Regions from separate parts of the Viridibacillus sp. KH_047 genome, predicted to be linked through region 1. Evidence: predicted binding sites of a transcription regulator. Region 1 holds the regulator's gene; each other region holds the start of a gene.
The links. The regulator LexA, encoded in region 1, represses DNA repair genes until DNA is damaged. The targets are predictions, from matches to a motif close to CGAACATATGTTCG.

Region 1 (5,880 bases):
TCGAAGTTTTTGGAAAGTATCCTCGTGGTGTTTACGAAAACTTTTGTGATGAGCGTTTGACAGAGGAATATAACGAAACAGTGGGGGTAGTGGTTTGAACCAAATTACATTTGAAATTGATAGGTGCTGATAAACGATCTATTTATCAGAGACGGTTCTTTGAGGGTATCGATGTGATTCCAGATATAACGGACGAGCTTTATGATATCGATTCTAAGTAGTTGTATATGACAACAGATGAGAAAAAAACACTTGCTAAGATATTTGCTACTTGGAGTCATAAAGAGAGAGTTTGCTAAATTGCACATGAAGTTCAGAAAAAAGTTTTCAAAAGATTGCTGATAAGCTGAAAGTCAGTAAGGGCAAGTAACGAGACTACTTGAAAATGTATTAATAGTTAAAACCGTTGAGGCTCTAGACTTCAACGGTTTTTTTATTTACCACGATTCACATCTCGTGGTAACGCATTTGAAAAGTTACCACATTTATACCACGAAATTTTTACGATGTATCATTTCGCTGATTTTTTCTGCATATATTCATCGAATTTCTCAATCGATTTATTTTCCATCTTTCTTGTAACGTGTGAATAAATGTCTGATGTAATTTGTATAGATCCGTGACCTAATCTTTCCTGGACCTCTTTCATAGGTATACCCCAGCTTCAAGAAACATAACAGCGTGAGTATGTCTTGTAGAGTGAGTTGGTAGTAATTCATGATCTATATGTTCCATTGCGGATTTGTATGCATTGTATAGTGTGGATTTAGGAAATGGTGCAAAACCAAAAGTGGTCTGTACATCACAGCAAAGAAGGAATATGTAGAAAAAGTATAGTCTGTCAGACGATTCGAGTTGGATAACTACCCATAAAACAATATCTCGAATGATCTCATGCAATGTTTCTTCTATATTAATAAATAAAATATGTAAATTTTTCTTTTGTTGTAAAAACAAAGCAGAAAAAGTTCTTAACAAAAAGAGAGCTGTAAAAAGACTCTTAATCTAAAAAAAGCGATTCACTCTGTTGGTGAGTGAATCGCTTTTGTATTTACATGATCTTAAGATTAACTTACTTCCTTAAGGCATATTATTAACTAATTGAAGTTTCCAACTAGACGTACCTCTTTTAAGGGTTACATTACTATTCATACCAATATAATATGTTGTATTAGTATTAACAAAAGCAAATGCAGGACTTGGCGTTAAAGAAAAAGTTAGTCCTAAACCAGTTGCTGTTCGAGATGGTTTTCCGCTTGCAGGCATACCAGAAGTTCCGTTTGTAACGGATCTACCAGAAGTGCTTACTGAACTATTATAATGTAACCACATACTAAGATGCCTAAAAAGGCTCAAGTAGAAATGTGGGCACGCTAGCATAAAGTGAAAAACTCTCTGCTTGGACTTCTTGTTAAGCCATAGGACATTTTAAATACATTGGAGATATTAGGAAATGAGCGTGATAGTGAAGGCTTGCAAAGAGGCCGCGGACGAATGGTGGAAAACGCAAATAAGTAAACGTGGGCATCTTAGTGTTAATACTTATCGCTACAAAAGGAATTACTAACCGTCAATTGGAGAAAATAGATATTAATTAGCTAAACGATTCAATCTATTAGGAGTGTAGCGTATGACACATGAAGAGTAAGAATTTATTGTCGCCCAGCAAGACGAATATTTCACAAGTATGGAATGCAAGCATGAAAACGGAAAGCTAAGTTATGAACAATTTGCAAAATTATCGTTGAAAATAGCCGAATGGACACAGCGGCTAAATGGATTGGAGATAATGGAAGATGAGCGAGATTGAAAGAGCAGTAAATCATATAGAAATAGCCATTGGAACTATTAAACGTTTCGGTTATACAGATAGGTTGGAACAACAATTTGAATCACACCTAAACACAAGCATGAGCCACAAAGGGCTTTGTAGAGATAAGGCGACAGATTACGCCATAAAAGTTGCTGGACGGTTAAATATGCAGGGGAAGGGGTGAGTGGCGTGATGGGGAATCATTTAGGAAGGTGAATACGTTTTATTGTCCAGGTGACAACATGCACGAATGGCAAATACTTTCTATGTACGGTTGATAGCCTACGCTTAAATAAATTCCGATGATTCTCTTGCTGATCAGAAAGGCCTCTTCCATAAAGAAAGAGACCCGTTATTACTTATTAATTTGCTTCAATACGAATAGCTTGAATTTCTTGGCAGTCTACGATAAGTGTTGAACCAGGTTCAGTTTCTGGATCATTAAAGAATGCGCAACAATTTTTCTGATCTAAGGTAATAAAAACGACATCTTCTAACACCGAACCACCTTTTAAGAAAACATCAACTTCAGTCTGTGTTTGCAATCGTCTTAATTGATCACATGCGCAACCATTACAACGATGTTCTTCTTTTTCATGGTGATGTTGCTTATCACACTTATCACACTTACAACCATCTCTATTAATACTCATTTTCAAGACCTCCTTTCCGATTCGAATGACTTACATTGATAACATATGGTTTAAAATGAAAAGAGGTTGTGCAATTTGTCCAACAATAAAAAAAATAGTTGTTTTTGGGAAGTATCCTAGTGGTATTTACGAAAACTGTTGGATTAATTCTTTGTCATACGAAGTCTGCATTTATGAGAGGTATAATAGGGGGTGGATCAATTTTACGATTCGTTATTTTGCTGATTTTCTTTACTTGTTTTTCGATTTCTCTTTTTGTGTAACCGAATAATACTTAAAGTAACTAAAATAGAGAATAAATCACGATAACGATATATGTGGCCTGCGTTATATAAAATGTGCGAATATATGAATAATATATTTTGGTTATGTATAAAAAAAGATTGCAAGAATCCATATTTCACTGATTCCTACAATCCGATATAGTTGTACCTTATAATACGTTACGATACAAACCAACTACTTTTCCTAAAATGGAAACTTGATCTACGATAATTGGCTCCATTGAAGAGTTTTCTGGCTGTAAGCGGAAATAAGATTCCTCTTTAAAAAATCGTTTTACAGTTGCTTCATTATCCTCTGTCATCGCTACAACAATTTCACCATTACTTGCGGTTGCTTGTTGTTTCACGATTACATAGTCTCCATCTAATATACCAGCTTCGATCATAGATTCGCCCATAATTTCAAGCATGAAAATTTGATCTTCAGTTGTTCCATAAGAATCTGGAATAGGGAAGTATTCTTCAATATTCTCAATTGCCGTAATAGGAAGGCCTGCAGTAACTTTACCAACTAGTGGTACATGTACAACACCTTGTTTTGCGATTGTAGAATCTTGTTGATCTAAAATTTCGATTGCACGAGGTTTCGTTGGATCTCGTCGAATCAGCCCTTTGCTCTCAAGTCTAGCAAGATGTCCGTGGACTGTAGAACTTGATGCAAGACCAACTGCTTCACCAATTTCACGGACGGAAGGTGGGTATCCTTTAGTGCGAACTTCCTCTTTGATGAAAGACAATATATCTTCTTGTCTTTTCGATACTTTTTTCAATCCAATCACCTCTTTATCTCATACTATGTAAAAGTTATTAATAGTATAGCATTAGCGAACAAACAGTGCAAACATAAGTTCGAAAAAGCCGTTGACAAAAACAAATGTTCGGTTTATATTGAGAACATACATTCCGAACGGGTATTCGAAAAAGGGGAGAATAAGTGTGAGTTGGTTCAAAAAAAATCAATATATTACATTACTTTTTGGATTTTGCGTAATATTTACAACAATATTAGTGGTTGCAAATAGTGGGAAAACATCATATAAAGAAATTAAAGTTCATGACGGAGATACTTTAATTTCTCTTGCAGATAGATATAAAGGTAAAATGGCTGACCATGAATGGATAGCAAAGGTTAAAAATGAAAATAATTTAATTGACGATACTATTTATGCGGGGCATACTCTAATAGTTCCGGAACATGATAATTTTAAAGTTCCAAATATAGGAGTAGAAGTGGCGAGTGATAATAAATGAAACAAAAAATAGCAATACTCTATTGTCGTGTAAGTACTGAAAAAGATACACAAGATACTTCGCTTGAAAGGCAAGAGATTGAGTTAAGGGAATTTGCAACGAGTAAAGGCTATGAAGTTGCACAAGTCTTTACAGATCGACATAGTGGATATGATATTGATCGGGAAGGATTACTTGATTTACTTGAGAGTGTGAAGGAATATGAACAACCAGCACTATTTGTTCAAGATGAGACACGTTTAGGACGTGGCAATGGCCGAATGGCGGTACTTCATTTACTGCAAAAAACGAATACAGATATTTTCACATTAAGTGACGCAGGTCACGCCCGGCTAAATGAGATGGACGCTATGTTGCTAGAAATTCTAGCGATAGTCGAAGAGTATCAACGTAAATTACATAATGCGAAAATCCGTAGAGGGATGAGACGAGCTGTACAGAACGGATACAGGCCAGAAAAAAATTTAAAAGATCGAGGAAATCCTGAGGGTAGAGATCGCATAGATGTTCCAATTGAACAAATCATTCAACTTAGACAGAAGGGTATGACATTTGAAGAAATTGCAGACACTTTGAGAGGATTGGGCTTCCAAGTAAGTAAAGCGACAATTCATCGAAGATTTATGGAATTTAAAGAGAAAAATAAAGACTAAAAGCTTGCGCTTGCGGTCTTTTTTGCATACCTTTGTATTAAGGTCTGTATGAAAGGTGAGAAATAAATGTTATCAAAAGAAAAATTACAACGTATAAGTGTACTTTCTAAAAAATCAAAGTCACAAGGTTTAACTGTAGAAGAAGCAAAAGAACAAACAGCACTTCGTAAAGAGTACTTAGACACATTTCGATCTTCAATGCGTGAGACGATTGAAAATGTCCGTGTTTTCGATCCAGAGGGAAATGAAGTAACGCCTGAGAAGTTACGTCAAAAACAAAATAAGAATAATCGGTTAAATTAAACACATATTTATAGAGAAAACATTGTTTTATATTAGATTTTTGACTAAAATATATTAGTACACTATTTAGCTTAAGAAAGGATGTCTATTAAAATGACTCAACAAGCAGATCAGCTTGCAATTAACACTATTCGAACTTTGTCAATTGATGCTATTGAAAAGGCTAACTCAGGTCACCCAGGATTACCAATGGGGGCTGCTCCAATGGCTTATACTCTTTGGACAAAACAACTTCGTCACAATCCTTCAAACCCTAAATGGTTTAACCGCGATCGCTTTATTTTATCAGCAGGTCATGGCTCGATGCTTTTGTATAGCCTATTACACTTAGGTGGATATGATTTACCAATGGAAGAAATCAAAAACTTCCGTCAATGGGATTCAAAAACACCTGGTCACCCAGAATATGGTCATACAGCTGGAGTCGAAGCAACAACTGGACCATTAGGACAAGGTATTGCAATGGCTGTCGGTATGGCAATGGCGGAAAGTCATCTTGCAGGCGTTTATAACAAGCCTGAACATAAAGTAGTAGATCATTATACATTTGCACTTTGTGGTGATGGGGATTTGATGGAAGGTGTTGCTGCTGAGGCAATTTCTTTAGCGGGTCACTTACAACTTGAAAAACTGATAGTGCTATATGATAGCAATGATATTTCTTTAGATGGCGATCTAAATAAATCATTCTCTGAAAACATTCAAAAACGTTTTGGATCATATAACTGGAACTACATTCGTGTAGCTGATGGTAATGATATTGAAGCGATAAATAAGGCCATTGAACAAGCAAAAGCTCATAAAGGCCAACCTACTATTATTGAAGTAAAAACAGTTATTGGCTACGGGTCTCCAAACAAATCAGGTAAAGCAGACTCTCACGGTTCTCCACTAGGTGCTGATGAAGTGAAACTTACTAAAGA
Region 2 (5,880 bases), 420 kb from region 1:
AGGTATGCAGGCCACTACATATTTAGTGAAACGATTGTGGCTATTACCGATTTTCTTCGTTATTCCTGGTGGATTAATTCAAGAATATATCCCATATTGGCCACAATTTACGATGTTCAATTCTACGTTTTCAATAATTTTAGTACCAGTTGTGATTGGATTTCAGCAGCGCACACGTAAAACATTGCCTGTTCACTTTTATCCTCGAATGGGGCGAACAATTATCTTACTAGCTCTAATTGTATTAATAGGAGCAGGTACTGCTTACAAGGTAACTGTTCTTGGCTTTATAGCTGTTTGTATCGCTGTATGTGGGCGTTTGTTAATTTCGATTATATATGCTTGGACTGAGCGAAATGCAGGCTATGCGGTAACGCCACGCAATTCTGGTGTGGTCATAGCTGCTGTCTTACCAGGATCTCCCGCACAGGCGATGGGATTACAGGTGGGGGAATGTATCCGTAAGGTGAATGGACTTGAAGTGCAAAAAGAAGAAGAATTATACGAAGCATTGCAAATAAATGCCGCACATTGTCGTATTGAAGTATTAAATCATGAAGGTGAAGTTCGCCTGCGACAACACGTTATTCATCGACATGATCATTACAAAATCGGTCTACTCGTCGTAAGATAAGGAGAAAAAATAGAATCTATGGTTACTAAAGTAATTTTAGCACTGTTCATTCCAGGATTACTCGTCGTATTATTTACACGCATCACATTCAGTCATTATGTAGCTTTAGTGTTATCTGTAGCACTTATTGCAGCTTCAGTTTATGCTGGTTTTACACATACAACTTTTTTATATGTTATTGATGCGTTATCATTAACAGTTGGCTTCTGGTATGCCACACGTATGATGAATCGCAATAAAGAACAATAAAAATACAAAAGAAAGCCCGATTTGTCGAATGAGACAATCGGGCTTTTGCTTTGCCAGGAAATGACCTGAATGGAATGTGAGCTACGAATGAGTAGTATTCATAAATATATTGCTCGAATGAGAGTGTATGATTAGATTTTCTCGCAAATGGGCGATACTCAAATGAGAGTTTCTTAGCAGACAATTGATATCATCAACTTTCTTTATTGAACGAAAAGAGCCTATTGCTCCTTTACCAGAAAGAAAACAATAGGCTCTCAAATATATACGAACCATCTCGTTCTCATCTTTCAAGCAAATAATGCTTGTAGGAATTGGCACAGTGTTCATACATGAATCTGTTGCCGAGACTTCATAGGGCCTGTCCCTCAGTCTCTCTGGATAAGAAAGTGATATTACTATGTAATTGTTGTAAGAATTATATATTACTATATACTCAATTGAAAGAAAAGTCAAATAATTTTGAGCGAATTAAAAAAGTAAACTGTAAATTGATAAAATAGCAATAGCACCAATTACAACGATGATCACATTAGCGCCTGCAAGTGCGATGGCAAATGCAGTTACAGTTCCAACTAAACCGAATAAAATATCGCCTTCTTTAATCAGCAATATTGCCGGGAAAATCATTGCTCCTAAGATTGCGTAAGGGATATTTTGTAAAACACCAGAAATAATAGGGGGTAATTCTTTCCCCTCTAAGAATGTTAACGGAATTGCGCGTGGAATATACGTCACAATTGCCATACCAATAAGCATCCACCAGTACCAAGAACCCATTACACAAAACCTCCTTTTCGTTTTGCACGATTTGCATAAACGATTTCAACTGTTATTGAAGAAACCAGAGCAGCAACTAATAATGCCCAGCCAGTTGATAAAATTTGTGTCCAGTAGAAAAAGCAATTAATAACTGCTGCGAGCAAAGCTAGCATAACTACTTTGCGATTACCTTTCATAGAGGGAACTAACAGGCCGACGAACATGGCATATAGAGCAATCCCCATGGCTACTTGCAAGAAGGCTGGCAAATTTGCACCTATTAAGTGACCGACTGCTGTGAAAACAACCCAACTCCCATATGCAATGAGCATTACACCGACACCAAATGAAGTAGGTAGCTTTTCTTCTTTTCGTGTTGCAAGTACAGAAAATGATTCATCTGTTACCCAAAAAGCATAGATGGATTTTTTCCATTTTGTTTTGGATTGCATCTTTTCATTTAGTGATGCCGTCATTAAAAAGTGACGGATATTGACGACAAAAGTATTAAGGACAATTAGTAAAGGATCTGTCCCTGTTGTCAATAAATTTAAAGCTATATACTGTGAAGCTCCAGCGTAAACGAGTATACTCATAGCCGTTGCTTCAATCATTGACAGACCGGTTGTTTTTGCGAGCAAACCAAATGTCAGTGCAATTGGAAAGTAGCCGATCGCAATACTAGAACCTGCCTTCATACCAGCTGAAAAGCCAAGTTTTTTCATGTGTAGGTCCTCCATTGAAATGTTTAATAAAGTATACAGCCGTATGATAAAATATACAAGAGGTGAAATTTATGGAAGAAATAAGCCGTAATTTAGGAAAACAATTGAAGAAAATCCGTCATCAACGCTTGCTTAGCTTAGATGATATGGCTAAATTAACTGATGTTAGTAAAGGTCAGTTAGCACAAATGGAAAAAGGAGAATCCAATCCAACTGTGTCGACGATTTGGAAAATTGCTACCGGTTTACGCATTTCATTTTCAACACTATTAAAACCACCGAAGGAGCAATTTTTAAAAATAAATAGTGCAGAAATGCCATTTGTCACGGAGAACGATGGAAAGTATCGAGTATATTCAATTATTCCTTATGACCCTGAACGGGGTTGGGAACTCTTTAAAGTAGAAATGGATCCTGGGTGTAGTCATAAGAGTGATGCACATACTGATGGAGTAGAAGAAACCATAACGGCTATAAAAGGACAAGTAGTTGTCGAAGCTGGTGATATGAGTGAAACCTTAAATGTTGGTGAAACGCTCGTATTTAAAGGACATCAAATCCATCAATATACGAATACAGCAGATGAAATGACTGTCCTGCACTTTATTTTACAATATAAACAGTAACTTTTAAGTAGCGCTCATTCCTCAATTGGAATACCGACAAGACGCTATTTTCTAGAGAGGGAGAAACATATGCCTGACTGGTTAACGTTAGAAAATTTTCATGCATTAGCAAAAGAATATCGATTATTTGGCACGCTTCTAGGTATATTACTACCATTTTTTGAAGCTTTTTTACCATTTCTCCCACTAGCGGCATTTGTCGTCGCAAATGCCAGTGCATATGGGCTATGGATTGGTTTTCTACTTTCTTGGAGCGGAGCTGTGTTAGGATCTTATTGTGTATTTTTGATCGTACGAAAATATGGGCAAAGTCGATTATTGAACTACGTGACAAATCGTGCTACGGTGAAAAGATTAATTCATTGGGTTGAAATGAAAGGATTTACTCCGTTATTTCTATTGCTATGTTTTCCTTTTACACCATCAGCGCTCGTTAATATTGTTGCAGGCTTATCCAATCTAAAGCGCCATCATTATTTATTTACAATAATGGCTTCAAAACTTGTTATGATTTTCGTTATTAGCTGGATTGGCTCAGATTTAAGTGCGCTGATAACAGATCCTATCCGTACTGGTATAATCGTTATATTGATAGGAATTATGTGGTGGGGCGGAAAAATGGTTGAAGGACACTTAAATGCAAAAGTGGAAGAAGATATGAGAAGAGCCTCCCGAACAAATAAAAAGTGAAGTAATTTGCCACTGTTCTATTTTTAATATAAAATAGGAACAAACGTTCTTTTTTGTTAAGGGTCTACATATTTTTGAGCATAGATAGTAAAAGTGGTTGAAATTTTTATCGTGATTAAAAGAGGGGGAGTTAGAATGTCACTGCGTATCGTTTCTGGAAGGTCAGGCTCTGGAAAATCGACACTTATTCATCATGAAATAGTTGATATTATAAAGGAACAGTCGATAGGGGCACCAATATTCTTGCTTGTTCCTGACCAAATGTCATTTTCTTCTGAATATGATTTAACACATCGCTACGGTGTATCAGGGCTTATTCGGGCGCAGGTTACGACGTTTAAGCGTTTAGCGTGGCGCGTCCTGCAAGAAACTGGTGGCATAAGCCGACAAGAGATTAACGGCTTCGGCTACCGAATGCTTATCAAACGTTTATTAGAGGATAATAAAGAACAGTTTTCATTGTTTCGTCAGGCAGCTGGAAAACGCGGCTTTACGGATGAGATGGAAACTTTATTAAAGGAATTTAATCGCTATAGTTTGGATAGCAAAACATTAGAACTGCTTCTATCAGATTTTGAAGGCATGAATGCACCACAAACATTGCGGGATAAGGCACATGATCTTCAGTTATTATTGTCAGCTTTAGAAGAGCGATTAGGTACTACATATATTGATAGTGAAGGTTATTTCCCCTTGCTAACAGCACAGCTAAAGGATTCGGAAATTATTCGATCTGCAGATATTTATATTGATGGATTCACAGCATTCACAACACGAGAATTTGAATTAGTGCAAGAATTATTAAAAGTAGCGCGTCGAGTAACGATTGTTTTGCCTATGGAATCAGATGCTGATGCAGACGATGAGCAAGCACTATTTTATCAATCTGCTCGTACAAGTGTACGCTTAAAAGAATTAGCATTTGAAGAAGGCATTGAAGTAGAGCCAACAGTGCATTGTCAAACAGTATTCCGTTTCCAAAATAATGATTTGAAATGTATCGAAGAAAAATTTGATTCACATGAAGAAACAACGTGTAACTCTTCGGATGATTTTGAGATTATTGAAGCAGTCAATCGCCGTGCAGAAGTACATGCGATTGCAAGGAAAATTAGAGAATTTATGCAAAATGATGCAATTCGTTATCGTGAGATGGCTATTTTGTATCGTCAAGCCAATGTATATGATCCATTGTTTGCGACAATTTTCCCTCAATACGATATTCCTGTTTTCGTAAGTCAAAAAAAGCCCATGCTTCATCATCCATTAATTGAACTAAGTCGCTCGGCTCTGGAGGCTATCCAATCTGATTGGAAGTACGAGCCTATTTTCCGTGCAGTAAAAACGGATTTGTTTTTCCCGGTAGATGCAGATTTACAAGTTTGGCGGGAGCGCGCAGACCGTTTGGAAAACTTTGTTATTGCACAAGGGATCTATAGTGAGCGCTGGTTTGATGAGAATCGTTGGCTATATAAAAAATATCGCGGACTAGAATTTTTAACAAAAAATCAAACAGATGATGAGCGCGCCTTCCAGCAAGAAATTGAAGCAGCTCGAAGTAAAGTAAGAGAACCTTTAAAAGAGTTAGAAAATGAATTAGCTAGTTGTAAAACTGGGCAAGATATCGCAACAGCTCTCTTTAATTTTATCGAGAATCTTGAAGTTTATGAAAAACTGCAGGCTTTAAAAGATAAAGAAATAGACAAAGGCCAATTGCTAGCTGCAAGTGAACATGAACAAGCGTGGAACCAATGGGTAGACGTACTTGATCAGTTCGTCATGATGTTTGGTGAACAAGAAATGACGCTAGAAGAAGCGCTCCACACATTAGAAGAAGGGTTCGATACATTAGAATTTTCACGTATCCCACCGTCATTAGATCAAGTGACCATTGCAACAGCAGATTTGTCTCGTTTAACGAATATGAAAGCAGTTTTCGTAATCGGTATGAATGAAGGTGTATATCCACAAAGGATGGACCATGAAGGATTACTTTCGGATGCAGAACGTGAATGGTTTATGCAACTTGGGATGGAGCTGGCACCAACATCTAAAACGAGATTGTTAGAAGAATCATTCATTACCTATCGAGCCTTAACCATGGCTTCTGAAAAGCTCGTTGTTAGTTATGCGATTGCAGATGAAGAAAGTAAAGCGTTATTACCATCTCTATATGTGAAGAAGTTACAGCAAC
Region 3 (5,880 bases), 1.7 Mb from region 1:
GTGTCTCCTAAAATCGTAACGATAAAGCCGTCTTTAGGTGGATCTGTTACGTCACTACTTTTCACTATTCGACCATCTTCTAAAGTAATGTCAGAACCATTTTTCAATTGACCCAATAGTGGGCCCTTAGGAACACCCAAAGCTATTGCTTTTTCAATTTGCAATGTCCCTCGTAGCGGCTTTTGTTCAATTCGGTAGCCATAACAAGGTACGACATGCTGTAAAGGTTTTGCTGTAACCACAAATCCATCATCTTCAAACACTACACCTTCAGTAACCTCAACAAATTCAATAGGATAATTAAGATGGGTTTGAGATAGCTGTAATGTTACTTCGATCCAAGTCTTTAATCCTGCTGGCCCATATATGGTAAGCAATTCTTCTCCACCTTGGAAAGAACGAGAGCTAAGTAAGCCAGGGAGCCCAAATATATGATCTCCGTGTAAATGAGTGATAAATATTTTCTCTAATTTTCTTGGCTTTAGTGTTGTATGTAAAATTTGATGTTGCGTCGCTTCACCACAATCAAACAGCCAAAATGTACCGCGTTCTTCTAATAATTTAACGGCTAGTGCACTTGTATTCCGTGTTTTTGACGGCATTCCAGCACCTGTACCTAAGAATTGTATATGCAAATGAAGTCCTCCTTACGGTATAAACAATGATCAACATATGAAGAATCCTCATAATGATTCCTTGCTATTTATGCTTTTGTATTGCTAACGTCTTATAACTAGTATAACAAAAAAGATGCGTATCAATCACCATATGGACATTGATACACATCTCATCTATGAATTACTTACATTTAAGATTATATTACAAAAGAAGTTATTTCTTTTATCTTTGAGGTTCTTCCGACACCGGTGAAATTATAGATATCACAGAAAGCATAGCTTTTCTTATTTTCTAAAACTAAGGTGCCATTGATTGAACCAGTGCTTCCATGCGTTATGATGTTATTAATATGTAACTCTGTTGCTCTGTCTTTTTCCGTTTGTGACAGCATTTCAGCAACATGATTTTTGCCTTGGATGTGCTTATCACCAACAATAACCCAACTTACATTATCCTTCAAATGCTCAAGAATGAAACTTTGATCCTTTTTTGCAAAAGCAATAGCAAGTTCTTGAAGTAATTTTTTCTTAGGTGCATTTCCGCAGTCGTCAGTGCAGACTACTTTTAAACTTCCATACTCTTCATTTGTCTTATCCATAATGCTCCCCCCCTAAAGATTTTTTCATTAATCCTTATGATCTTCTAAAAAGTCTTTGCTAAAACTCGTTTGTGATTCATAACTAGGTTTTTTCTTTTCTTTCATACCTTTAGAAATGATTTCTTTACCGTATTTCTTTTGGAGCTGCTCGACTACTTGGATAATTGGCTCCTCTTTAGCGTGTTGTTCATAGTTAAAAATGGATAACTGCTCTGCTGTTTCTTTGCGATCAATCACATTACTCACTGTCACGCCGAGTAATCGAACCGGTTCACCATGCCAATGTTTTTTTGTTAAATCAATCGCTATTTCAAGAATATCTGATTTTTTATAAATGGCATTGGAAAATGTTTTACTACGACTTGAGTTATGCCAATCAGCATCTCGAATTTGAATGGATACCGTATGGCCAGCTAAATTTTTAGCTGAAAGACGTTTTGCAACTCTCTCACAAAGACCATCAATTGTTTTACGGATTTCATCCCATTCAACTAAATCGATTGGCAAAGTTGTGGAATTACCTACGCTTTTCGTATCATAAATCGAATTTGGATCGACTTCCCTGTTATCAATGCCATTTGCTCTGTCTTTTAACCTTGCACCATTTTTACCTAAGTTACTTTTTAAAAAGGCTTCAGAAGCTTGTGCTAAATCACCGATTGTGTTGATTTTTAGTTCGTTAAGTTTTTTTGCTGTGCTCTCACCAACGCCATGCATTTCTATAACTGGTAATGACCATAAAATATTTGGCAATTCACGTTTTCTTAAAACGGTAATACCCATTGGCTTTTTCATGTCAGAAGCTGTTTTAGCCAAAAATTTATTCGGTGCAATCCCAATCGATGATGGTAAATCCAGCTCATTTAAAATCCTTTTTTGAATGCTTTCTGCGAGTTCAATCGCTTCACGTCCATTTACAAGTTCCGTAACATCAATATAACCTTCATCTATGGATACAGGCTCTACGAGTTCGGTATATGTTCGAAGTATGTCAAATATCGCTTTTGAAGCAATACGATAGCGTTCAAAATTCGGTGGCAACAAAATGAGATCCGGACATTTTCGCTTTGCTTCCCAAACAGCCATCGTCGTGTAAACCCCTTTGGCACGCGCTTCATACGAACAAGTGACGAGAATGCCACGTCGCTCCTTCGGGTTACCCGCAATGGCGATTGCTTTACCTTTAAGTGTTGGATCATGTGATTGCTCTACAGAGGCATAGAAACAGTTCATATCGATATGAAAAATTATTCGCCCTTTTTGTTTCCGCTCCGCCATCACACATCTCTCCTGCTTCTTTTATTATGAACATTATAGCAAAAACAACGAACAGATGTTGGTATTTCTATCTTTATAAGATCTAGTGCTTTAAAATCCACGAAAAAGCAAATAGAAATAAAAAGAGCATCCTCAGTCATTGACTAAGAATGCTCTATCTCAAGACGAACTAAGCTTTTGCTGCTCTTTCGTCTTCTTTTAATTTTTGCATATAGGCTTTGAGTTCTTTTATTCCTTCAAGCGAGTCAACTAGTACTGAAGGCGAAACGATTGTAATCATCCGTTCTTCTAGATTGGCAACTGCAGTGAAATATTTTGTTTTGGAATAATTAACCAGACCTATTTGTTGCAAATGTTCAGCTGGAATATCGAGAATTTCTTTTGCTTCGACAACGAGTAGACCAAATAGGAAATCGTCTATTTGTAGGACTACTATTCGTACTTGCTCTCCCACTGCCTGACCTCTGTATAAGATTTGCTCGAAATCTAATATCGGCATTAGTTCTCCGCGCATTCTCATTAAACCTGTTACATAGCTTGGTAAGTGTGGTATGGGATTAACATGTTCCATTTTCTCGATCGATACGACGTGATCGATGGTAACAGCATATTCTTCTTGACCACAACGGAAAACGACTACTTTACTATTAGACATTGGCTTCTACCTCTTCTTGTAATATGTGTTATTTAATTTCAGCCGCGCATTTTACAATTTCCACTAATAAGTCCGCAAGTTTTTCTAATTCTTCAACTGGGATACGTTCTTTTGTTGTGTGGATGTCTTCATAACCGACAGCAAGGTTGACTGTAGGGATGCCAAATCCAGCGATTACATTTGCATCACTACCCCCACCACTTGTCAAAATTTCTGGTGTACGACCAATTTTGCGAACGGCCTCTTGAGCGACTTTCACGACTAAATCGTCTTCAGTGAAACGGAAACCCGGGTACATGCGCTTAATAGTTATTTCGGCTTTACCACCCATTTTTTCAGCAGTTTGTTCGAAAACTTCTTTCATATGGGCAGTTTGTGCCTCTAATTTCGCTTCATTAATTGAACGAGCTTCAGCTAAAATATGCACTTCATCACAAACGATATTCGTTGCTTGTCCACCTTCAAAGCGACCAATGTTTGCTGTTGTTTCAGCATCTAAACGACCTAATTTCATCGCTGCAATTGATTTTGCTGCAACAGTAATAGCTGAAATTCCTTTTTCAGGTGCAACACCAGCATGAGCTGTTTTACCATAAATAACAGCTGCCACTTTCGCTTGGTAAGGTGCTGCCGTTACGATGCCTCCCACTTTACAGTCACTATCAACTGCAAAGCCATATTTAGCAAAGATTTTCGACGGGTCTAGCTCTTTCGCTCCTGCTAAACCGCTTTCTTCACCAGTAGTTATAATGTACTGGATATCACCATGCGCGATATTTTGTTCTTTTAAGCGTTTTGGTAATTCAAGAAGTGCTGCTATTCCCGCTTTATCATCCGCACCTAAAATTGTTGTACCATCAGAATGGATATAGCCATCTTCTTTGATAATTGGTTTAATTCCTTTACCAGGTACTACAGTATCCATATGCGATGTAAAGTAAATCGGTTGTGCTTCTACAGTCCCACGTAGTGTACAGATTAAGTTACCCGAAGCATGACCATTACGGCTTGCAGCATCATCTTCTTCGACTTCAAATCCTAATGCTTCTAATTTAGTTTTTAATACAGGTGAAATTTTCTCTTCATGGAATGTTTCAGAATCAATTTGTACGAGTTCCAAAAATTCTTCTACGATACGACTTGTCATTATGAAAGAACCCCTTTATATACTAAATTTTACTACCTTTTTATTCCCTTATTTTAGCACAAAATTTAAGTGAACTCCTGTAATTTACTTAGGCATTCTCTAATTTAGTTTGATAGATTAAATGGATTGTATTTGTATTAATATTGGCTCCTACATTTATTTTAGCTGTGTGCGCAGTGATATTCATTGTATATTCAAACTATTAAATTGAAGGATTTTTGTTGATTTGAGGGGAATTAATTTAAAGTCAGAATGGATAATTTAATTTTTCAACTTCTGTTAAATAAAACTTTTCTATTTGAAAGGAGCACTTATGAATATTAGATTGTTAGAATCATCAGATGCAAAAAGTTATTGGGATTTGAGATTGGAAGCATTAAAGAATAACCCTGAAGCATTTTCTTCAAGCTATGAAGAAGCTATTAAAAGAGAATTCCCTGTTGAGGCCGTTTTAAAAAATTTATCGAGCGAAGGAACTTTCATATTTGGGGCGTTTAATGATAAAGAACTTATTGGTGTTGTAACTTTAATTCAAGAATCTACTTCAAAACTTCAACATAGAGCCAGTATTTTTGCCATGTTTGTAACTTCTAAATTTCGTGGGTTGGGCGTAGGTAAAGCACTCATTTCTGCGGCAATCGATCATGCAAAGTCAATTAAGTCAATAGAAAAAATTAATTTAGAAGTAATAACAACAAATGATACTGCAAGGAATCTTTATATTAAAATGGGTTTCCAAACATATGGAATGGAAGAACGTGCACTTAAAATCAATAATAATTATTATGATTCAGAGTATATGGTGCTATTCCTTAAAAAATAATGTTTAACTACTACTGATTACTTATGAAATTTATGTCTGGTCAAAAAAGACACCTCCAACTGTTAGTTTACCTAACGATTGGAGGTGCTTTTCATAAATGTTGGTCTTGACTGTTTTTCTATGCTGGTCTTGTATTAATACGCGCTTTGGGCTAACAGGATGTTAGTCATGCAACCGTTGCGACAGGACGTCGCGCACTTAGGTTGCCTTCCTAAAGGGAGATATCCTGCTTCAAGCACTAGACTCTCGGGTCGTTTCGGTCTCTCGGCACAAGATAAAAAAGCATCTTGTGTTCGAGCCCTCCAACGCCTGTCGAGTCTGAACGAGCGCTTTCCGCATTTAGTCAGATATCCTGCTTCAGCGGCCAGCCCCTCGAGGTAACTTGGGCCAACAGGATGTTGGTCATTCAACCGTTGCGGCAGGACGTCGTGCACTTAGGTTGCCTTCCTTGATTCTCGGTCAAAGGCAAAAAGCGCCTTTGATTCAGGCCTTCCAGTACTTGTCGGGGCTATACGGGCCACTTCAGCATTTAGTCAAATATCCAGCTTCGAACGCCAGCTGCTTGTGTCACTTCGGTCTCTCGGACAAAAGCTGAAGGGATGCTTTTGTTTCGATTCCTCCAGTGCCTGTCGCGGGCCCACACGATGTGGGTCAGATAGCCGTTGCCACAGGATGTGGCGTTCTTTGGCTATCTTCCTCTAGACGGGCGTCCTCAGCATTAAAGTGGAATATTCCCATGTTTCTTAGCTGGTCTTGTTTCT
Region 4 (5,880 bases), 440 kb from region 1:
GCGGAATTGGACGAAATTCGTGGAGAACAAAAAGAAATTGGCTGGGGTAGTCAAATTCGTTCATACGTATTCCACCCATATTCAATGGTAAAAGACCACCGCACAAGTGCTGAAACAGGAAACGTGCAAAATGTTATGGATGGTGACATTGATCAATTTATCAATGCTTACTTACGATCTAAACTATAATTTATCTATGAAAAGCCATTCGACGGAGTAATTCGTTGAATGGCTTTTTTGCATGTAAAAAGGGTATGCTTCCTACTTGCAATTTCTTATAAACGTAGTAAAATACAAAGTAAGAACAAATGTTCCTATTTTGGAGGTGGAAGCATGTCGCGTATCCCAAATGAAGCTCTTGTAGTGCTTGAAACAGTTATCTACTTACCAATGGTACTATCCATTTTCGAAAGAGACTGTAAAGCATTTGAACAAGGAACATTCAAATTGAAGCGGCCATATATCGATTTAGTGCATGAAGCGATGAAACAGGTGCAAAGTGAATTACATGCAGCTCATCAATATTTGCAAAAAAACCGGCTTAAAATTATGCGAGGAAATCGTGATGAGTTATTTTCTGAATATATCTTCATTTACAATAATAATGAAGAACATCGTCGGTATTCTAATATTCGATTACGTAATCGGGTAGAAGAATTGTTATCAATTTATTTAACAAAAGTTCAATTTAAAAAAGAGAAGGACGTTTAATCTCAAAACGTTGTTGTAAAAAGTATGCCATTGCTAGTTGAGTTCTCATTGTGATGACTGATACGTCTACTTCGACATCTTGTCCGTTTTTAAAAGACACGAGACTTTTTGATGGACCAGCATCTTCAAAAAACTCAATTGCATGCATAGCAAACCAAACGTTATAATGCGAACTAGGCGATAAAGTGGGCATGAAAATACAAGGTGTACCATAATCATATGCAACAACAATCGGTAGCTTATGGCGTGCGCCAAGATATTCTTTTGACTTGTTCGTAGCGAGCTTAAAAGAAGTACCATAGTCAGAGCAAGATTTATGTATCACTCGAGCTGGCCTTGCATCTACAAGAAATTCCCTCTCCTTTTCAACTACTCTTGTGTAAATGTGATTACCCTCGAAAACTGGCATAAGGGCAAATGTACTAAAAGACAATGTGAAATTCGATAATTTCGTCAGTTTTTTATCCAATACTTGTTCCTCCTTCCGAATATAATTGAAATCAGTATAATTTCACTATCATTTTAACTATAATTGGTATAAAGTGCAATGGTAAAGTGGAATATATAATTAAAATTTCCTATATATTACCTCTATTATAAATTAAGATTGCTTATTTTTCTGAAATTTCTTATAATAGAAAAAAGGCATTCGAGGTGAGATCGTTGGATAAATATTATTCCTATACCGATTTTCTAAAAGCTCTTGGACGAACTGACAACACGAATAATGCTGAAAAATTATTAGATACGATCTATTTAGATTTGTTTTTAAACCATATACATCGTGCACAAACGGAAGAGTATCTATTAGCTTGCATTGACTCAGCCCTAGATGAAAGAAATGAAGTCGCCTTTTATAAATACGCAAAAGAATTAGAGAAATTGCAGACAACCGCCGGATAAGCATTGTTAAACAATTAATGATAAAAGAAATACTCGTATAAGTTTCCAACTTATACATAGAGAATTACAGCATAAAAAAATCGTTCCAAAATTGGAGCGATTTTTTTTATTGATAAAATTATTTGGAAAATAAAAAAGTGTAAACAACATGGAGTGGACAGATAGAATCTTGTTTTTAAATTGAAATTAACGAAAGTAAAAGAAGTGAATAAATCTCAAAAAAATTAATGGATTGGGAGTACAATAATTGGCAAAACAACGAAACTAGTTTGAAAAACATATGTTCGCTTATTGCTCGATATTTCCAATTTGCTATGTTAAAATATATGTAATTAGTAACAAGGAGGACGTGGCTATGGTTCAGGCATTTGATTTACATTCACCATACAAGCCAAATGGCGATCAGCCAGCAGCAATAGCAGAGCTTGTCGAAGGTGTTCGTCAAGGTAAACAACACCAAACCTTACTAGGAGCAACTGGTACAGGTAAAACATTTACAATTTCCAATGTTATAAAAGAAGTCAAAAAGCCGACCCTTGTGATAGCGCATAATAAGACACTTGCGGGTCAATTATATAGTGAATTTAAAGAATTCTTTCCAAATAATGCAGTAGAATATTTCGTCAGCTATTATGACTACTATCAGCCAGAAGCTTATGTACCACAAACTGATACATATATCGAGAAGGACTCTAGTATTAATGATGAAATTGATAAGTTGCGACATTCGGCAACATCTTCATTATTTGAAAGAGAAGATGTTATCGTCATCGCATCTGTTTCTTGTATTTATGGTCTCGGTTCACCAGAAGAATATCGAGAAATGGTGTTGTCCATCCGAACAGGGATGGAAATCGAAAGGAATCAATTGTTACGTAAACTTGTAGATATTCAGTATGAACGTAATGATATTAATTTCACCCGCGGTACATTTCGAGTACGCGGTGATGTTGTCGAGATTTTCCCAGTATCTCGAGATGAGAGATGCTTACGCGTAGAATTTTTCGGTGATGAAGTAGAGCGTATTCGTGAAGTTGATGCGTTAACAGGTGAAATTATCGGTGAACGTGAACATGTCGCTATCTTCCCAGCATCCCACTTCGTTACGAGAGAAGAAAAAATGGTCAAAGCCATTGAGAATATTAAAGATGAATTGAAGGAACAACTTGAGAAACTTCGTGAGGAAGATAAATTACTAGAGGCACAACGCTTAGAACAAAGAACAAATTATGATTTAGAAATGATGAGTGAAGTGGGCTTCTGTTCAGGCGTAGAAAACTATTCTCGCCATTTAACGCTAAGACCAGCAGGCGCAACACCTTACACATTATTAGATTACTTCCCAGAGGACTTTTTGCTAGTGGTAGATGAAAGCCATGTTACATTACCACAAATCCGGGGAATGTATAACGGTGACCAAGCGCGCAAAGGTGTTTTAGTTGATCATGGATTCCGATTACCATCAGCACTTGATAATAGACCGTTAAAATTTGAAGAATTTGAGAAACATGTTCATAACGCGATTTTTGTTTCTGCTACACCAGGACCTTATGAATTAGAACATACACCTGACATGGTAGAGCAAATTATTCGTCCAACTGGTCTACTTGATCCTGAGATTGAAGTACGACCGATTGAAGGTCAGATCGATGATTTAATCCATGAAATTAATTTACGGACTGAAAAAAATGAGCGTGTATTAATTACAACATTAACGAAAAAAATGTCAGAAGATTTAACGGATTATTTAAAAGAAATTGGGATTAAAGTACAGTACTTACACTCAGAAGTAAAAACGTTAGAGCGAATCGAAATCATTCGTGAATTACGTATGGGAGTATACGACGTATTAATCGGTATTAACTTACTACGTGAAGGTATCGATATCCCAGAAGTATCTTTAGTAGCCATATTGGATGCAGATAAGGAAGGCTTCCTACGTTCAGAACGTTCGCTCATCCAAACAATTGGACGTGCAGCGCGTAATTCGAACGGTCACGTTATTATGTATGCAGATCGTATGACGGATTCGATGACAAAAGCAATCGACGAAACAAATCGCCGTCGCACAATTCAAGCTGCCTACAATGAGGAGCATGGGATTACGCCAAGAACCATTCAGAAGGAAATTCGCGACGTCATTCGTGCAACACAGGCAGCTGAAGAACAAGAAACATATGTAACGAAAGTATTGAAGGGTAAAAAGCTAACAAAGCAAGAAAGAGAAACGCTTTTACTTTCATTAGAAAAAGAAATGAAGGATGCAGCAAAAGCGCTCGACTTCGAACGTGCAGCAGAACTTCGTGATACAATCCTGGAACTGAAATCGGAAGGATGAAGGAATTGAAAAACCAAGAAATTATCGTTCAAGGTGCACGTGCAAATAATTTAAAAAATATAGATGTTAAAATACCGCGAGATAAGCTAGTTGTTATAACTGGCTTATCGGGTTCTGGAAAATCATCTCTAGCATTCGATACAATCTATGCAGAAGGTCAAAGACGTTATGTGGAGTCCTTATCTGCATATGCTCGCCAATTTCTAGGGCAAATGGACAAACCGGATGTTGATGCAATCGAAGGTCTCTCACCAGCTATTTCTATTGACCAAAAAACAACAAGCCGAAATCCACGTTCAACGGTTGGAACAGTCACAGAAATATATGACTATTTGCGCCTATTATATGCGCGTGTGGGCAAACCAATTTGTCCGAATCACGGTATAGAAATTACGTCACAAACTGTGGAACAAATGGTTGATCGTCTTGTGCAGTATCCTGAACGTACGAAAATGCAATTGTTGGCTCCAATGGTTTCAGGGCGAAAAGGGACACATGTGAAACTTCTTGAAGACTTGAAAAAGCAAGGGTATGTCCGAGTTCGAGTTGACGGAGAGTTGCGTGATTTAGATGATAATATTGAATTAGACAAAAACAAAAAGCATAGTATTGAAGTGGTCATTGACCGTGTTGTTTTAAAAGAAGGCGTGGAAGCCCGTTTAAGTGATTCTCTTGAAACGGCACTTAGATTGGCAGAAGGTCGTGTAATGGTTGATGTAATGGAGCATGAGGAGCTACTATTCAGTGAACATCACGCTTGTCCAATCTGTGGCTTTTCAATTGGCGAATTGGAACCGAGAATGTTCTCGTTCAACAGTCCTTTTGGTGCTTGTACAAAATGTGATGGCTTAGGAACAAAATTAGAAGTAGATCCAACACTTGTAATACCTGATTGGAGCCGCTCATTAAATGATAATGCGCTTGCTCCTTGGGAACCAACAAGCTCGCAATACTATCCTCAACTGTTAAAAGCAGTTTGTGATCATTACGACATCGATATGGATATGCCAGTTGAAGACATACCGAAAGATAAAATGGATAAAATTTTAAATGGTTCAGGCACGGATAAAATCCACTTCCATTATGAGAATGACTTCGGAAATGTTCGTGACCAAGAAATTATTTTTGAAGGTGTCCTACGTAATATTGAAAGACGCTTTCGTGAAACGACTTCTGACTATATCCGTGAGCAAATGGAAAAGTACATGGCACAGCAACATTGCCCATCTTGTAAAGGATACCGCTTAAAACCTGAGACATTGGCGGTTAAAATTGATAGCAAACATATTGGAGAAGTGACGGACTATTCTATTAAAGATGCATACTTTTTCTTCTCGACGCTATCGCTTTCAGAGAAGGATATGCAAATTGCCCGATTGATTTTACGTGAAATACTAGAACGTCTAGGCTTCCTCATTAACGTTGGGCTTGATTATTTAACATTAAACCGAGCTGCGGGTACATTATCAGGTGGGGAAGCGCAGCGTATTCGCTTAGCAACTCAAATTGGCTCGCGCTTAACCGGTGTTCTGTATATTCTTGATGAGCCATCCATTGGCTTGCATCAACGGGATAATGACCGTTTGATTGATACACTAAAAAACATGCGTGATATCGGCAACACATTGATTGTAGTCGAGCATGATGAAGATACAATGCTTGCAGCTGATTATTTAATTGATGTTGGTCCAGGGGCTGGTGTACATGGTGGAGAAATCGTCGCTGCTGGAACACCTGCTCAAGTTATGAAAGACAAACATTCATTAACGGGGCAATATTTAAGTGGCAAAAAATTCATTCCACTCCCAACAGAACGTCGTAAGCCAGATGGACGTTTCATTACGATTAAAGGCGCTAAAGAAAATAATTTAAAAAATGTTAAAGCGGATATTCCACTTGGTTTATTTATTGCTGTAACTGGAGTTTCA

Region 2: the regulator LexA is predicted to act here: its motif matches at 3,723-3,736, upstream of addB (helicase-exonuclease AddAB subunit AddB).
Region 3: the regulator LexA is predicted to act here: its motif matches at 2,543-2,556, upstream of AC3IS5_RS07205 (DNA polymerase IV).
Region 4: the regulator LexA is predicted to act here: its motif matches at 1,888-1,901, upstream of uvrB (excinuclease ABC subunit UvrB).

The regions. Positions count from the first base shown of each region.
Region 1 covers NZ_CM174479.1:3,094,197-3,100,076, reverse strand. Annotated here, with positions in the region: gene AC3IS5_RS15315 (hypothetical protein) at 512-649, opposite strand; gene AC3IS5_RS15310 (hypothetical protein) at 1,081-1,332, opposite strand; gene AC3IS5_RS15305 (hypothetical protein) at 1,797-1,997, shown strand; gene AC3IS5_RS15300 (hydrolase) at 2,176-2,466, opposite strand; gene lexA (transcriptional repressor LexA) at 2,900-3,520, opposite strand; gene yneA (cell division suppressor protein YneA) at 3,687-4,001, shown strand; gene AC3IS5_RS15285 (YneB family resolvase-like protein) at 3,998-4,654, shown strand; gene AC3IS5_RS15280 (DUF896 domain-containing protein) at 4,721-4,957, shown strand; gene tkt (transketolase) at 5,051-5,880, shown strand, end outside.
Region 2 covers NZ_CM174479.1:3,516,575-3,522,454, reverse strand. Annotated here, with positions in the region: gene AC3IS5_RS17370 (PDZ domain-containing protein) at 1-634, shown strand, start outside; gene AC3IS5_RS17365 (CsbA family protein) at 644-883, shown strand; SAM riboswitch class I at 1,164-1,271, opposite strand; gene AC3IS5_RS17360 (AzlD domain-containing protein) at 1,355-1,663, opposite strand; gene AC3IS5_RS17355 (AzlC family ABC transporter permease) at 1,663-2,370, opposite strand; gene AC3IS5_RS17350 (helix-turn-helix domain-containing protein) at 2,442-2,996, shown strand; gene AC3IS5_RS17345 (TVP38/TMEM64 family protein) at 3,066-3,686, shown strand; gene addB (helicase-exonuclease AddAB subunit AddB) at 3,822-5,880, shown strand, end outside.
Region 3 covers NZ_CM174479.1:1,427,335-1,433,214, reverse strand. Annotated here, with positions in the region: gene rnz (ribonuclease Z) at 1-635, opposite strand, end outside; gene AC3IS5_RS07210 (nuclear transport factor 2-like protein) at 815-1,216, opposite strand; gene AC3IS5_RS07205 (DNA polymerase IV) at 1,244-2,494, opposite strand; gene AC3IS5_RS07200 (chemotaxis protein CheW) at 2,664-3,149, opposite strand; gene AC3IS5_RS07195 (M20/M25/M40 family metallo-hydrolase) at 3,178-4,296, opposite strand; gene AC3IS5_RS07190 (GNAT family N-acetyltransferase) at 4,610-5,119, shown strand; gene AC3IS5_RS07185 (acyl-CoA carboxylase subunit beta) at 5,838-5,880, opposite strand, start outside.
Region 4 covers NZ_CM174479.1:3,531,505-3,537,384, reverse strand. Annotated here, with positions in the region: one part of gene prfB (peptide chain release factor 2) at 1-189, shown strand, start outside; gene AC3IS5_RS17430 (YhjD family protein) at 334-711, shown strand; gene AC3IS5_RS17425 (competence protein ComK) at 689-1,180, opposite strand; gene AC3IS5_RS17420 (IDEAL domain-containing protein) at 1,366-1,614, shown strand; gene uvrB (excinuclease ABC subunit UvrB) at 1,970-3,952, shown strand; gene uvrA (excinuclease ABC subunit UvrA) at 3,958-5,880, shown strand, end outside.